DNA from 2 places in the Olsenella sp. AGMB03486 genome. Region 1 is predicted to be linked to the other one. Evidence: predicted binding sites of a transcription regulator. Region 1 holds the regulator's gene; the other holds the start of a gene.
The links. The regulator NrdR, encoded in region 1, represses ribonucleotide reductase genes. The targets are predictions, from matches to a motif close to AAACACNATATATNGTGTTT.
Positions count from the first base shown of each region.

Region 2: nrdD (anaerobic ribonucleoside-triphosphate reductase) is a predicted target of NrdR. The motif match lies at 4,115-4,134, and genes of this name have one in related genera.

Region 1 is NZ_JBEVTM010000007.1:48,036-54,784, forward strand. It holds gene lexA (transcriptional repressor LexA) at 1-554, opposite strand, end outside; gene ABVS03_RS05025 (LysM peptidoglycan-binding domain-containing protein) at 742-1,155, shown strand; gene nrdR (transcriptional regulator NrdR) at 1,275-1,724, shown strand; gene dut (dUTP diphosphatase) at 1,721-2,167, shown strand; gene ABVS03_RS05040 (NCS2 family permease) at 2,263-3,576, shown strand; gene ABVS03_RS05045 (NAD(P)/FAD-dependent oxidoreductase) at 3,775-4,722, shown strand; gene ABVS03_RS05050 (chloride channel protein) at 5,067-6,692, opposite strand.
Region 2 is NZ_JBEVTM010000002.1:116,731-123,479, reverse strand. It holds gene ilvB (biosynthetic-type acetolactate synthase large subunit) at 1-368, opposite strand, end outside; gene ABVS03_RS01600 (2-isopropylmalate synthase) at 416-1,951, opposite strand; gene ABVS03_RS01595 (hypothetical protein) at 2,633-2,971, opposite strand; gene nrdD (anaerobic ribonucleoside-triphosphate reductase) at 4,309-6,531, shown strand; gene nrdG (anaerobic ribonucleoside-triphosphate reductase activating protein) at 6,672-6,749, shown strand, end outside.

The sequences.
Region 1 (6,749 bases):
ATACGGCCATCTTCGCGGTAGAACGTCTTCACGGTTGCAGAATCGTCGATAAGCGCGACGACGATCTCGCCGTCATGTGCATCGTGCTCTTCCTTCACGACGATGTAGTCACCGTCGAAGATGCCGGCATTGATCATGGACTCGCCATGAACGCGCAGGACGAAAGATGATGCATCGCCGACGATGCTGGTCGGCAGATTGAGGCGCTCTTCAACATTCTGCTCAGCCAGAATCGGCTGGCCTGCAGCGACGCGGCCGACGAGCGGAAGCGAGATCGTATTGCTGTCTGGGTCTTCGGTGACCTTGGCAAGATGCAGGTCCTCGTCGTGCTCGGAAGGATTGTTCACGACCTCGATGGCACGGGGTTTCTTTGAATCCCTCTTGATGAGGCCCTGCTCCTGGAGGACCTGGAGATGCATATGCACGGTCGAAGGCGATGCCAGACCGACTGCGGCGCCAATCTCGCGTACCGAGGGTGGATAGCCATGCTCGGCGCTATAGGAGCAGATGTACTCGTAGATGCTTTGCTGGCGCTTGCTGAGCTTCTTCTTCATGGGAGTCCTCCTTTTCCCTGGTTCCATCATACGATATTTCACATTAATCTGCAAACAAATGTTCTGATAACTATTGACACGTACTAGTGTTCGAGCAATAGTATACAAAACAGATGTTCGCTCATGCAATGCTGTCGGCGGCGATTGCTATAAACGTCAGCAGCAACGATGAGAGAAAGGCTCCAACATGATCGATGGAAACAGCGCACTGTTCGATGGAAACGCAGCACTTGCAATGGACCCAGCACCCGCATTCGTCCTGCACGAGGGAAGGGCGCCTCGCGCGGAACAGGCAAAGCCTGGACGCGGCAGCAAGGTCTTCACTGTTCTGGCTGCCGGAGCAATCGCCGCTGCATTCCTCGGCGCTTGGTATGCAGGAGATGCACTCCAGAATGCAAGGCTTCGCCAGGCAGAGGCTTCCATCGAAACGGAGAGCTATACAGTGAAGGACCAGGATACGCTCTGGAGCATTGCTGCGGCACATGGTGCTGACGGCATGAGCACCGACCAGATGGTACACTGGCTCCAGGACGAGAACGGCCTGGATTCCTCTTTCCTCCAGCCGGGCCAGACGCTTACCGTTTCTGCTGCTCAGGCATAAGCTGCGACCGTCTTAACGGCGAATTGCTGTATTACATTTCGACTCAAATTTAAATATGGACAGCGCGGACCCCGCTTTATGTGATATGTTCTTTCTGTTGAAGAGCACAAGGGGGATTCATGCGCTGTCCAAAGTGCGGGTGCGAAGAATCGAAGGTAGTAGATTCGAGGCCCTCTGAAAACAACGATGCCATTCGCCGCAGGCGTGAATGCATCCAGTGCGGCTACAGGTTCACGACCTATGAAAGGCGAGAGGAGACTCCGCTTACTGTCCTCAAGAAGGATGGCACCAAGGAGACATTCAACCGCCAGAAGCTCATGCGCGGCCTTGTTGCCGCAACCGTCAAGAGGAACATTCCTATATCGAAGCTCGATTCGCTTATCGACGATATGGAATCGGAGCTTCGTGATTCCGGCGTCTCCGAAGTGAGCTCGAAAGAGATTGGCGACATGGTGCTCAAGCGCCTCGTGAACCTCGATAAGGTTGCCTATGTGCGCTTCGCTTCCGTCTATCGCGACTTCAAAGATATCGATGAGTTCAACGAAGAGCTGAGGAGCCTGAGCAAATGAGCGAAGACCATATCATCCTGCCGATAAAGCGCCTTGACGAAGAAGTGGAACTGCCAAGCTACGCCTATGAGGGTGATGCTGGTCTCGATCTGCGTTCCGCCGAAGATGTGGTCCTGAAGCCGTTCGAGCGCCGTCTTGTGAGCACAGGCCTCGCCATCGCCATTCCTGATGGCTATGCAGGCTTCGTGCAGCCACGAAGCGGCCTCGCGCTTCGTGAGGGCCTGTCGATGGCAAACACCCCAGGCCTCATCGATGCCCATTACCGTGGCGAGCTCAAGGTCTGCGCCATCAATCTCGACCCCGAAAGAGAGATTCATATCACGAAGGGCGAGCGCATAGCCCAGCTCGTCATCCAGAAAGTCCCCCGCGTCAGCCTCATGGAAGTCGATTCGCTTGATGAGACAGACCGCGGAGTGGGCGGATTCGGATCTTCCGGCGCCTGAGAGGGGCGTCGTCGATCGGCATGCAGCGCCCGTTTCCGAGCCGGGCGCCGCATGCTTTCCCTGCAAGGTTTTTCAAATAGGAAAGGACCTCAAGGATGGAGCAATTCTTCAAGCTCAAGGAGCGTGGAACGTCTGTCGGCCAGGAAGCACGTGCCGGCCTTACAACGTTCCTGGCGATGGCCTACATCATCGCCGTCAACCCCGCACTCATGGTCATCGCGGGCGTGCCTGCCAATGCTGCCGTCACGGCAACGTGCATCGGCGCCGGCATCATGACGATCCTCATGGGCGTCTTCGCAAACCGCCCGCTTGCCTGCGCTTCCGGCATGGGCATCAACGCAATTGTTGCCTTTTCGCTCACCGCTCTTGATGGCGGAGACTGGCATGCCTCCATGGCAGTCATCTTCATCGAGGGCATCGCGATCCTCGTCCTCGTTCTCTGTGGCCTGCGCGAGGCTGTCATGGATGCAATCCCTGTGCCTCTTCGCCATGCCATCTCCGTTGGCCTTGGCCTCTTCATCGCAATGATCGGCCTCAAGGACGGCGGTATCATCGTCGCCAGTGAGTCCACGATGGTGAGCCTCGGCGAGGTGACGAGCCCGACCTTCATCGTCGGCCTCATCTCCATCATCGCCACGGTCATCCTTTATACGATGGAGGTGCCGGGCTCCCTTCTCATCGGCATCATCATCGCTGTCATCGCTGGCATTCCTCTGGGCGTCACGGCTGCTCCTAACGGCGTCGTTTCCGCTCTCGACTTCTCGAGCTTCGGCGCTCCGTTCCAGACCGATGCCAATGGTGTCATGGGCATCGCGAAGGTCATAACGACGCCCATCCTTCTTGTCTATGCCTTCTCGCTCATGATGTCCGACTTCTTCGACACGATGGGCACTGCCATGGCAGTCGCCAAGCAGGGCGACTTCCTGAACGACGATGGCTCTGTCGAGGACATCAAGCAGATTCTGGTCGTCGACTCCGCAGCTGCTGCTGTGGGCGGCTTCTGCGGCGCTTCCTCCATCACGACATTCGTCGAGTCTTCCTCGGGCGCAGCTGATGGTGGCCGCTCCGGCTTGACCTCGGTCTTCACCGGCATCTTCTTCATCATCGCTGCCTTCTTCGCACCGATCATCACCGTCGTGAGCTCCGCTGCAACCTGCGGCGCCCTCGTGGTCGTCGGCTACCTCATGATGGGCGACGTCGTCGACATCGACTGGACGAAGATCACGGATGCCTTCCCGGCATTCCTCATCATCGCCGGCATCCCGATGACGTACTCGATCTCCAACGGCATCGGCTTCGGCTTCATCGCCTATGTCCTCATCAACCTCGCGACCGGCAAGGCAAAGAACATCAAGCCGCTCATGTGGGTTGCAACCATTGCCTTTGTGGTCTACTTCCTGCTTGTCTAGCAGATAGGGCCACAAATCGCCTCTCAGAGCCTTCTGGCATGCAGCCTATCTGCTGCTGGAAGGCTCTTTTCTCTTGCAAAGATATATTGCGCGCAATATAATATGGATATGCTATGTGGGGGATAGCAATCTCATGTATAGACCATGCCCCCAAGGGGCATCCTTTGAGCAGCGAATACAAGAGCAAGGAGATATGCCATGAGCGATAAAGTACTCGATCTTGTCATTGTCGGTGCAGGTCCTGCAGGACTCACCGCATCCATCTATGCGCAGCGCGCAATGCTTGACAGCGTCGTCCTCGAGCAGGAAGCCGTGGGTGGCCAGATCATGCTGACCGCCGATGTGGACAACTATCCAGCAGTGCCGCATACGTCAGGCTTCGAGCTTGCTGACGCGATGCGCGGCCAGGCTGAGGACCTTGGTGCAAAAATCGTATCCGACCAGGTGAGCTCCATCACGCAGGACCCTGAGACGAAGATCTTCACGGTCACGACGGCGGAGGGCACCTATGAGTCCAAGACCGTCATCCTGGCAGGCGGCGCGACTCCTCGCCATGCCGGCTTCGAGGGCGAAGAGAAGCTTGGCGGCCACGGCGTGTCGTACTGCGCCACGTGCGACGGCATGTTCTACCGCAACAAGCAGGTCTTCGTGATTGGCGGCGGCAACTCAGCCCTCGAGGAGGCGCTGTTCCTGACGCGCTTTGCCTCCAAGGTCACTGTCATCGTCCGCAAGGACCATGTCCGCGCCCAGGCTGCTGTCCTCAAGAAGATCGAGGAGAACGAGAAGGTAGAGATTCGCTACATGACAAGCGTCGTGAAGCTCGAGGGCGAGACGCTTCCTGAGCGCATCACGTTCAGGAACAATGAGACCGGCGAAGAGACGACCGAGACATATCCGGCTGGCTCCTTCGGCGTGTTCGTATTTGTCGGCCGCGTGCCGGCCACGAAGCTCATCGAGGGCATGGCAGATCTCGACGAACGTGGCTATGCTGTGGCAGACGAGACTGGCAAGACGAAGACGCCGGGCCTCTTTGTTGCAGGAGACATCCGCGAGAAGAAGCTCCGCCAGATCGTGACGGCTACAGCCGATGGCGCAAACGCTGCGACTGCTGCAGCAGAGTATCTCGGCCAGCACATCGATTCGTGAGAAGGCTTCCGAGATAGTATATATGCTTCGAGAGGGGTCTGGAGAGAGCAGCTCCAGTCCCCTCTCTTTTCGTCCAGAAATGTCTGATAATATATCTTATGTAAAGTAAGACTCTCAGAAGCTTCTACATAGATGCTCCCCTTGCTATCATGATGGGGCCTTCAAGGCACTTTAGGCCATATTCCTCTAAGAGCTTCTGAGAGGCATTCTAAGACGCCGATATATCCCAAACACAACGATGTTCATGTATGACTGCTAGCGTGGCTCAAACAGGCTCTCAGAGCCTTGTTTTGCAGCATGCCATATGAATTTGTCTCATGGACAAATCCAAAGCGGGAATATGGCTATGAATGGTCCTGCGGGCTTCCATCCGTATCTGCCGTGCCTTCGATATCGCGTCTGAAGATGATCGGCCGACAGAGTTCCTGAATCTTTCTGTCATCTTCCAGCAATGACGATTTGGGGACTATGGCAGTGATGACATCAGTGGGTTCGAGCTTCGTCGTGCCGTGCGGCGTGATACGCTCGCCCGCACGCTCCACAAGTACGATGAGCGTACCCTTCGGCCACGGCAGCTCTGCCACGGTCCTGTTCTCAGCCTGGCTGCCAAGCGCTACATGATAGGTCCTGAGTGCAATGCCGTGCTCTTCCTGTGCCGCAATTTCCGGGTCGAGGTTGCCCAGAAGCTTGGTGAGCAGATGCTCGTAGAATGCGTCGATTTTGAGCAGATTCGCCGTGACGAAGGCAATCATTGCGACGATGCTTACGGACAGCAGATTCTCGAGGCTTCCTGTCAATTCGAACACAAGTACGATTGCGGTCACAGGGGCCCTCACGACCGCTGCAAAGAGCCCTGCGATGCCGAGATAGATGAAGTTCATCATATAGAGCGTCGACGTGCCGCCGACAGCGTTTGCAAGATGGCAGAAGAGCGCGCCTGCAAGCGAACCCATGACGACAAGCGGGAAAAGAGTGCCGCCAGGTGCGCCCGAAGCGAAGCTGATGGTCGTGAAGAGATACTTCCCTATCAGCAGGAAGAGGATTGCCTCCCAGGTGAGTGCCGTCGGATTCATGAGCTTCTCGATGATGGCATCGCCGCCGCACATGAGGTCGGGCAGCGTGAAGGCAATGACGCCGGAGATGGCAAAAGGAATGGCGAGCCTGCTATAGGGTACCCAGTGCTTGATCTTCCCATAGAGCGCCTGGCAGCCGAACATGCCAGCGTTGTGGAGCGCACCCAGGATGCCGCAATAGATGCCCATGACAGCGACGAGCGGGTATGAGACGTGCGGCAGGTTCGTGACGAGCGCAAAGTTGAGCGTTGGCTTCACGCCGAGCACCTGAGAGACAAGGAAGTCTGACATGATTGCTGATGCCATCGCCGTGATCACCAGGGATGCCGAGAAGACCTTGTGGATCTCTTCGACGGCGAAAAGGACGCCGGTAAGCGGCGCATGGAAGGCTGCTGCCATGCCCGCTGCAGCGCCGCAGGTCACGAACAGCGACTCGTGGTCGCGGTCCTTGTGGAGGGCCTTCGAGACTGCCTTTCCTCCCATGCCGCCGAGCATGACGGAAGGACCTTCACGGCCAAGCGAGAGGCCGGCAAAGGCACAGAGCGTGCCTTCGGCGAACTTTGCTGACATGACACGGTACCAGGGCATATCGATGCGCCCTATGGCTTCTGCATCGGTCTGCGGAATGCCCGAGCCCTGCGTATAGGGCTCCCAGAGCAGGAGCTTCGAGACGATGATGAGGACGGCTGCGAGCGTGACGAACCAGAGAAGGATCTGGAGAGGATGGCCTGCTGCGGCTCCGGTGATGCCTCTCATGAGCTTCTCTGCGCCCGAGAGCGCCATGCGATAGAGCACGACGATGCCGCCGCCGGCAAGGCCGACAAGGGCGCCTTCGAAGACGAGCCGGGCCTGGTTCGGACGGGAAAGGCTTCTCTCGAGATATCCCAGATGCTTCACGCGGCCTATCCTCCCAGATAAAGAAAAGGAAGCTGCCGGCATGCATTCCGGCAGCTT
Region 2 (6,749 bases), on a different contig from region 1:
ATGGGCAGCGTGACGCCGGTGATATCGAGCTCCTGGAAGGCGTCCGTGCCGATCATCTGGTTGCTCACGTTGCCGGTGATTGCGACAAGCGGGATGGAGTCGAGGTAGGCCGTGGCGATGCCGGTCACGAGATTCGTGGCGCCCGGACCTGACGTGGCGATAACGACACCGCAGCGTCCTGTCGCCCTGGCATAGCCATCGGCAGCATGCGTGGCATGCTGCTCGTGCGTCGTCTCGATGTGGCGGATGCGGTCGCGCCTGTCGTAGAGTGCATCATATATATCAAGCACAGTGCCGCCGGGATAGCCGAATACGGTATTCACGCCCTCCTCGATGAGCGTCTCGATGAGGAGCTCCGCTCCCGTCATCTTCTCCACGTTCTCGCCCTCCTTCCCGCTTGTCTTGCTGATATGAACTACTTGCCTTCGTTGGCGCGTGCCGTCTGGATCATGCGGTTGATCGCATTGACATAGGCCTTTGCCGAGGACACGACGATATCGTTGTCGGCGCCACGGCCCGTGTAGATCTTGCCGGACTCGGACTGGATGCGGACCGTGACCTCGCCGATCGCGTCGATGCCGCGCGTGACGGCCTTGACGACGAACTCCTGGAGGTCGCCGTGCATCGAGACGACCATGTCGATTGCCTTGTAGGCGGCATCGACCGGGCCTGTGCCCGTGGCGCAGACGACGTGCTTCTCCCCTGCTTCGTCCATGATCGTGGCCGTGGCGGTAGGCACCAGCGGGTCGCCGCAGCTCACCTGCAGTGCATCGAGCGTGTAGACAGCCTTGATGTCGCGGTCGCGCTCCTGGACCATGGACTCGAGGTCCTCGTCGTAGACTTCCTTCTTCTGGTCTGCGATCTCGAGGAAGCGCTGGTAGATGTCGTCGAACTCCTCAGGCGCAAATGTGTAGCCGAGCTCGGCGAGACGATGCTTCAGCGCTGCGTGCCCGCTCCTCGCAGAGAGGATGATCTCCGATCCTGCGGCACCCACATCCTCGGGGTTGATGATCTCGTAGGTATCGCGGGCCTTGAGCACGCCGTCCTGGTGGATGCCGGAGGAGTGCGCAAAGGCATTGGCGCCGACGATGGCCTTGTTTGCCTGGACATTCATGCCTGTGATGCGGGACACCAGGTGACTTGCACGCGTGAGCTCCTGCGTCACGATGTCCGTGTGGCCATCGAGCTCGTCGCCGTGCATCTTGAGCGCCATGACAACCTCTTCGAGGGCGGTGTTGCCGGCACGCTCGCCGAGGCCATTGATCGTGCACTCGACCTGCGTGGCGCCGTTCTTGACGCCAGCGAGCGCCAGCGCTGTTGCCATGCCCAGGTCGTTGTGCGTGTGCACGGAGATCGTGACGTTCTCGATGCCGCGGACATTGTCGGAGAGGCTCTTGATGCGAGCACCGAAGTCATCCGGCATGTTGTAGCCCGTCGTATCCGGAATGTTCACGACCGTGGCGCCGGCATCGACTGCTGCCTGGATGACACGGATCAGGAAGTCCTGGTCGGCACGGCCAGCATCCTCTGCATAGAACTCGACGTCGTCCACATACTGCTTTGCATACTTGACGCAGTGGATGGCACGCTCGATGCACTCGTCCTCCGTGATGCGGAGCTTCTCTGCGAGGTGCTGCGGCGAGACGCCGAGGCCAGTGTGGATGCGGGGGCGCTTGGCGGTCTTCAGGGCCTCTGCGGCACGGTCGATATCCTTGTCGACAGCGCGCGTGAGGCCGCATACGACGCAGTCATCGCCTGCGAGGCGGCCGATCTCCTGTACGGACTTGAAGTCGCCCGGACTCGAAATCGGGAAGCCGGCCTCGATGACATCGACATGCATGCGGATGAGCTCCTGGGCAATCACAAGCTTCTCTTCCGTGTTCATGGATGCGCCGGGGGACTGCTCGCCGTCGCGGAGGGTGGTGTCGAAGATTGCAATCTTGCGGGTCATAGGATGGCTCCTCTCGTGTGCGGATGCACATTGATACACAAAACGCCTGGCCCAGGAAACCTGGCAGGCGTCGCAGAGAGTTCTATGTAAGGGTGGTGTGTGCGAGCGCCGATGCCTAGCTTTCTAGGAAGACAGGATCTAACGCGCTGGCTGTATATGTCTATACGCCTAGCGCGCGCTCGCTAGTAGGAGTACCGCAATGGAGCTGATGGCTACGCTCTGCGCAGCTTCAGAACCAATGTATGTCTTAATTTGAGACACTCTGGATACTCCCTTGGACTTGGCACCTCCCGGTGCGTTGGTAGCAGGATGACACACTCGAAACAGCTTGGACAGGCTCTGAATCTGTTACGTAGCGAAACGGAAACAAAGCACCCAAGCAAGCTTTCAGCTACCTCTCTGACCGCTTCTTCTAAATATAGATGCAGCCGCCATCATGCCTGAAAGCTAGCCCTGCCCTGTGCGCTTCCTGAATCCGGGAGCGGTCGTGGAAGATGCGGGGCGCCACAGCGCCTTCACATTTGTCGAATGCCTTCGTTGTGGCCTTCCCCGCCTGCTTGCATACGGACCATATCTGTCTGGGTGGCATAGCGCAGGGACATCACTGCATGCAGGCACGCCTGATTTTCCAGAGCCTATCGATGGATACGCCAGCCGCTCTGGAGGCTGTCGCTCAGGCTGCTAGTTCATGCGCTTACGGCGGGCTTGCTTCAGCCAGTTGCGCTTGAAGGCACCCACGCCGCCAAAGAACTTGTCGTACGTCTCACCATCCTCGTGGACAGCATATTTAACGGCAGCAAGCTCAATGGTGCACAGGTAGTCAGCTACCTGCTCCAGCCGATAGACGCTCATGGCAGTCTTTCGACGCACGACGACATTGCGGGACAAAATGCCTCCCGCTGCTCCGTACAGAGCACGCTCCACGATGCTCTGTCCACCGTCGTAGCAGACCTTCATATCGTCGAAGGTCTGAAAGAAATCCAGGCTGTCCGACATGAAAGTTTCGATGTCGCGCTCCATGCGCCTCGAGAGGCCCTCTGGATTCGGGTACTCGCTGCGACGATAGAAAAAAGGTAGCGTAGCTAATCGGCAGGCGCTGGACCAGCACGTTGAAAGACCACAGGAGTTGTTTCCTTTGCGATGGCTCCAGGCCCTCATAGGTGCCATGACCATTCAGCAGCGGCTCTGAGCGGAAGGGAATGTTGGGAAGGCCTGCCCTAGAAAGCGCCTGCTCGTAGCGCATGACCTGCTCGCGAATATCATTCGCCTGGTCATGGAAGACAGGTGTCAGCAGGCAGTGCGAGATACTCCTCCCATATCCCCGCTTTCGTCCGCAAAGATGCTCTGCCCTCTTGCCATGAAACAGCCCCTGGAGACAGAAGAAGCCGGGGATAGGCCCCGGCACTTGGAGGCAGCGGAAACCAACCACCAAAATACCTATGCCACAGAAGAACGCTCCTGCATACCTCCATCGGTCTCGATTCTCATGGCTTGGATCTCACCATGAATTGGAACCATACCGAATTCACCATGCTGAACTCTCCTGCCGGTTTCTTCGATGTCCGAGCATAACGCATAATCAGGGATGCCCATGATGCAGATGCAGCTTGGCTACGATATAAAGACTACCCTTGTTCAACGATGGAACCCCCACCCATGCATCCCTGCAAAGGCCATTGCTCATAGCGTGCTGAAACTGGCTTCCCGACCAATCGTATGCAGCCCTCTCATTGCAAAGAAATGGTCCATGGGGAGCCATCGGAGCCTTCGTGTACCTGCTCCAAGAGAACGACAAAGCATTGTCCCTGCACACCCGCACAGCTTGCCGTTCCAGACCGTGCTGGCTTCATTCCCAGCGCGGTGCGGAACGGCCGCGTCCTGAAGCTGTCTCGCACTCTTTCTGGCATCACAGCCCCTCCATCCATGCGCTCGAGGTCTGTTCTGCCTCCGTTCCATGCACCGGAGGCATACGCACACGTCAGCGGCCTGTGCGGTGCCGCCAGATTTCTGGCAGAAATGCGACGCTATCGAACGCTTTGTGTGCTTTTGCGTCTGCCGAAAAAATCCTTTGGCCCTCCGTGCGAAAATGCTTTCCCGGGCGCAGTTTTGCTACCTGCGCCGGAGTCGCTTTTCTACATGTTGTCGACAGGTCTTCGACACTCTTTCAACAATATCTTGTATATTTCAGCGCTGCAGACCACCATGAGTTGTGGCATAGTACATCATGCAGCGCAAGAGGCTGTGGTAGCCACAGCTGATATGCACCAACGCAGACGCCTCTCGCATTGCACCCAGAAGACAGCTGCGCGAAAGGCCGGCGGGCAAGGCGCTGGCGACAACCATCAAGGAGAGCGGAAATGAAGATTATCAAGCGCAACGGATCTGAAGTTTCCTTCGATATCTCGAAGATCGAGAACGCGATCAGGGGCGCGAACCGCGAGGCAGCCGAAGACGAGCGTCTGACCGACCGCCAGATCGTCTACGCCGCCGAGAATGTGCGAGACCGCTGCGAGGCAGCAGGACACACGGTCTCGGTCGAGGAGATCCAGGACATGGTCGAGGATGAGATCATGGCACTGGACCGTTACGAGGTAGCCCGCAAGTACATCATCTACCGCTATGTCCAGTCTCTGAAGCGCCAGAAGAACACGACAGACGACAAGATCCTGTCCCTCATCGAGTGCAACAACGAGGAAGTCAAGCAGGAGAACTCGAACAAGAACCCGACTGTCGTCTCCGTCCAGCGCGACTACATGGCTGGCGAGGTCTCGAAGGACCTGGCCTGCCGCATGCTGCTTCCGCCCGATGTTGTGCGTGCCCACCAGGAAGGCATCATCCACTTCCATGACGCGGACTACTATGCGCAGCACATGCACAACTGCGACCTCGTGAACCTCGACGATATGCTCCAGAACGGTACCGTCATCTCCGGCACCCTCATCGAGAAGCCGCATTCGTTCTCGACGGCCTGCAACATCGCGACGCAGATCATCGCCCAGGTGGCCTCCTGCCAGTACGGCGGCCAGTCCATCTCCCTCTACCATCTCTCAAAGTTCGTCGATGTCTCGAGGAAGAAGATCCGCCGCCAGGTCGCAGCAGAGCTCGATGCGATCGATGCGCACCCTTCTGAGGACAAGATCCACGAGATGGTCGAGAAGCGTCTGCGCGACGAGATCGCCCGCGGCATCCAGACCATCCAGTACCAGGTCGTGACGCTGATGACGACAAACGGCCAGGCGCCGTTCATCACGGTGTTCATGTACCTCAACGAGGCACGCAACGAGCAGGAGAAGCACGACCTCGCCATGTGCATCGAGGAGATGCTGCGCCAGCGCTACCAGGGCGTGAAGAACGAGAAGGGCGTCTGGATCACGCCGGCCTTCCCGAAGCTCATCTATGTGCTCGAAGAGGACAACATCCATCCGGACGATCCCTATTTCTACCTCACGAAGCTTGCTGCCAAGTGCACGGCCAAGCGCATGGTGCCTGACTACATCTCCGAGAAGAAGATGCGCGAGTACAAGCTCTCCAAGGGCGAGACCGAGGGCCACGGCGACGTGTACACCTGCATGGGCTGCCGCTCCTTCCTGACGCCTGACCGCTCCGGCAACGGCTACGACAATGTCGCAAAGGCAAAGAACTACGAGCCGGGCAAGCCGAAGTACTACGGCCGCTTCAACCAGGGCGTCGTGACGATCAACCTGCCCGATGTCGCCCTTTCCTCCAATGGCAACATGGACGAGTTCTGGAAGATCTTCGACGAGCGCCTCGAGCTCTGCCACAAGGCCCTGCGCTGCCGCCACGATCGCCTGCTCGGCACGACGTCCGACGCAGCCCCGATCCTCTGGCAGTACGGAGCTCTTGCACGCCTCGACAAGGGCGAGAAGATCGACAAGCTCCTCTACGGCGGCTACTCCACGATCAGCCTCGGCTATGCCGGCCTCTATGAGTGCACGAAGTTCATGACCGGCCACAGCCACACCGACAAGGAGGCTACGCCCTTCGCGCTTTCCGTCATGCAGCACATGAACGACAAGTGCGCCGAGTGGAAAGCAGCCGAGAACATCGACTACTCCCTCTACGGCACGCCGCTCGAGTCCACAACCTACAAGTTCGCGAAGTGCCTCCAGCGCCGCTTCGGCATCATCCCGGGCATCACGGACAAGAACTACATCACGAACTCCTACCACGTCCATGTGACCGAGAAGATCGACGCCTTCACGAAGCTCAAGTTCGAGAGCGAGTTCCAGCGCCTCTCCCCCGGTGGCGCCATCTCCTACGTCGAGGTCCCGAACATGCAGGACAACCTCGAGGCAGTCGTGCGTGTCATGCAGTTCATCTATGAGAATATCATGTACGCAGAGCTCAACACGAAGTCCGACTACTGCCAGGTCTGCGGCTACGACGGCGAGATCAAGATCGTCGAGGACGACGGCAAGCTCGTCTGGGAGTGCCCGAACTGCGGCAACCGCGACCAGAACAAGCTCAATGTCGCCAGGCGCACCTGCGGCTACATCGGCACCCAGTTCTGGAACCAGGGCCGCACGCAGGAGATCAAGGACCGCGTCCTGCACCTGTAAGAGCCGTCTGCATACTGCAAGCGGGGATGGGCCGGAAGGCCTGTCCCCGCTCTTTTTGTGCTCTGCCATCTGTACGCGTTCCTGTCGGCAGAGCCTGCTAAGGTTGAGACCATAAGAAAGTCCAGAGAAGAGGCTGGCGGATGAACTACTCCGAGATCAAATACTGCGACATCGCGAACGGTGCCGGTGTCAGGACGACGCTTTTCGTCTCAGGATGC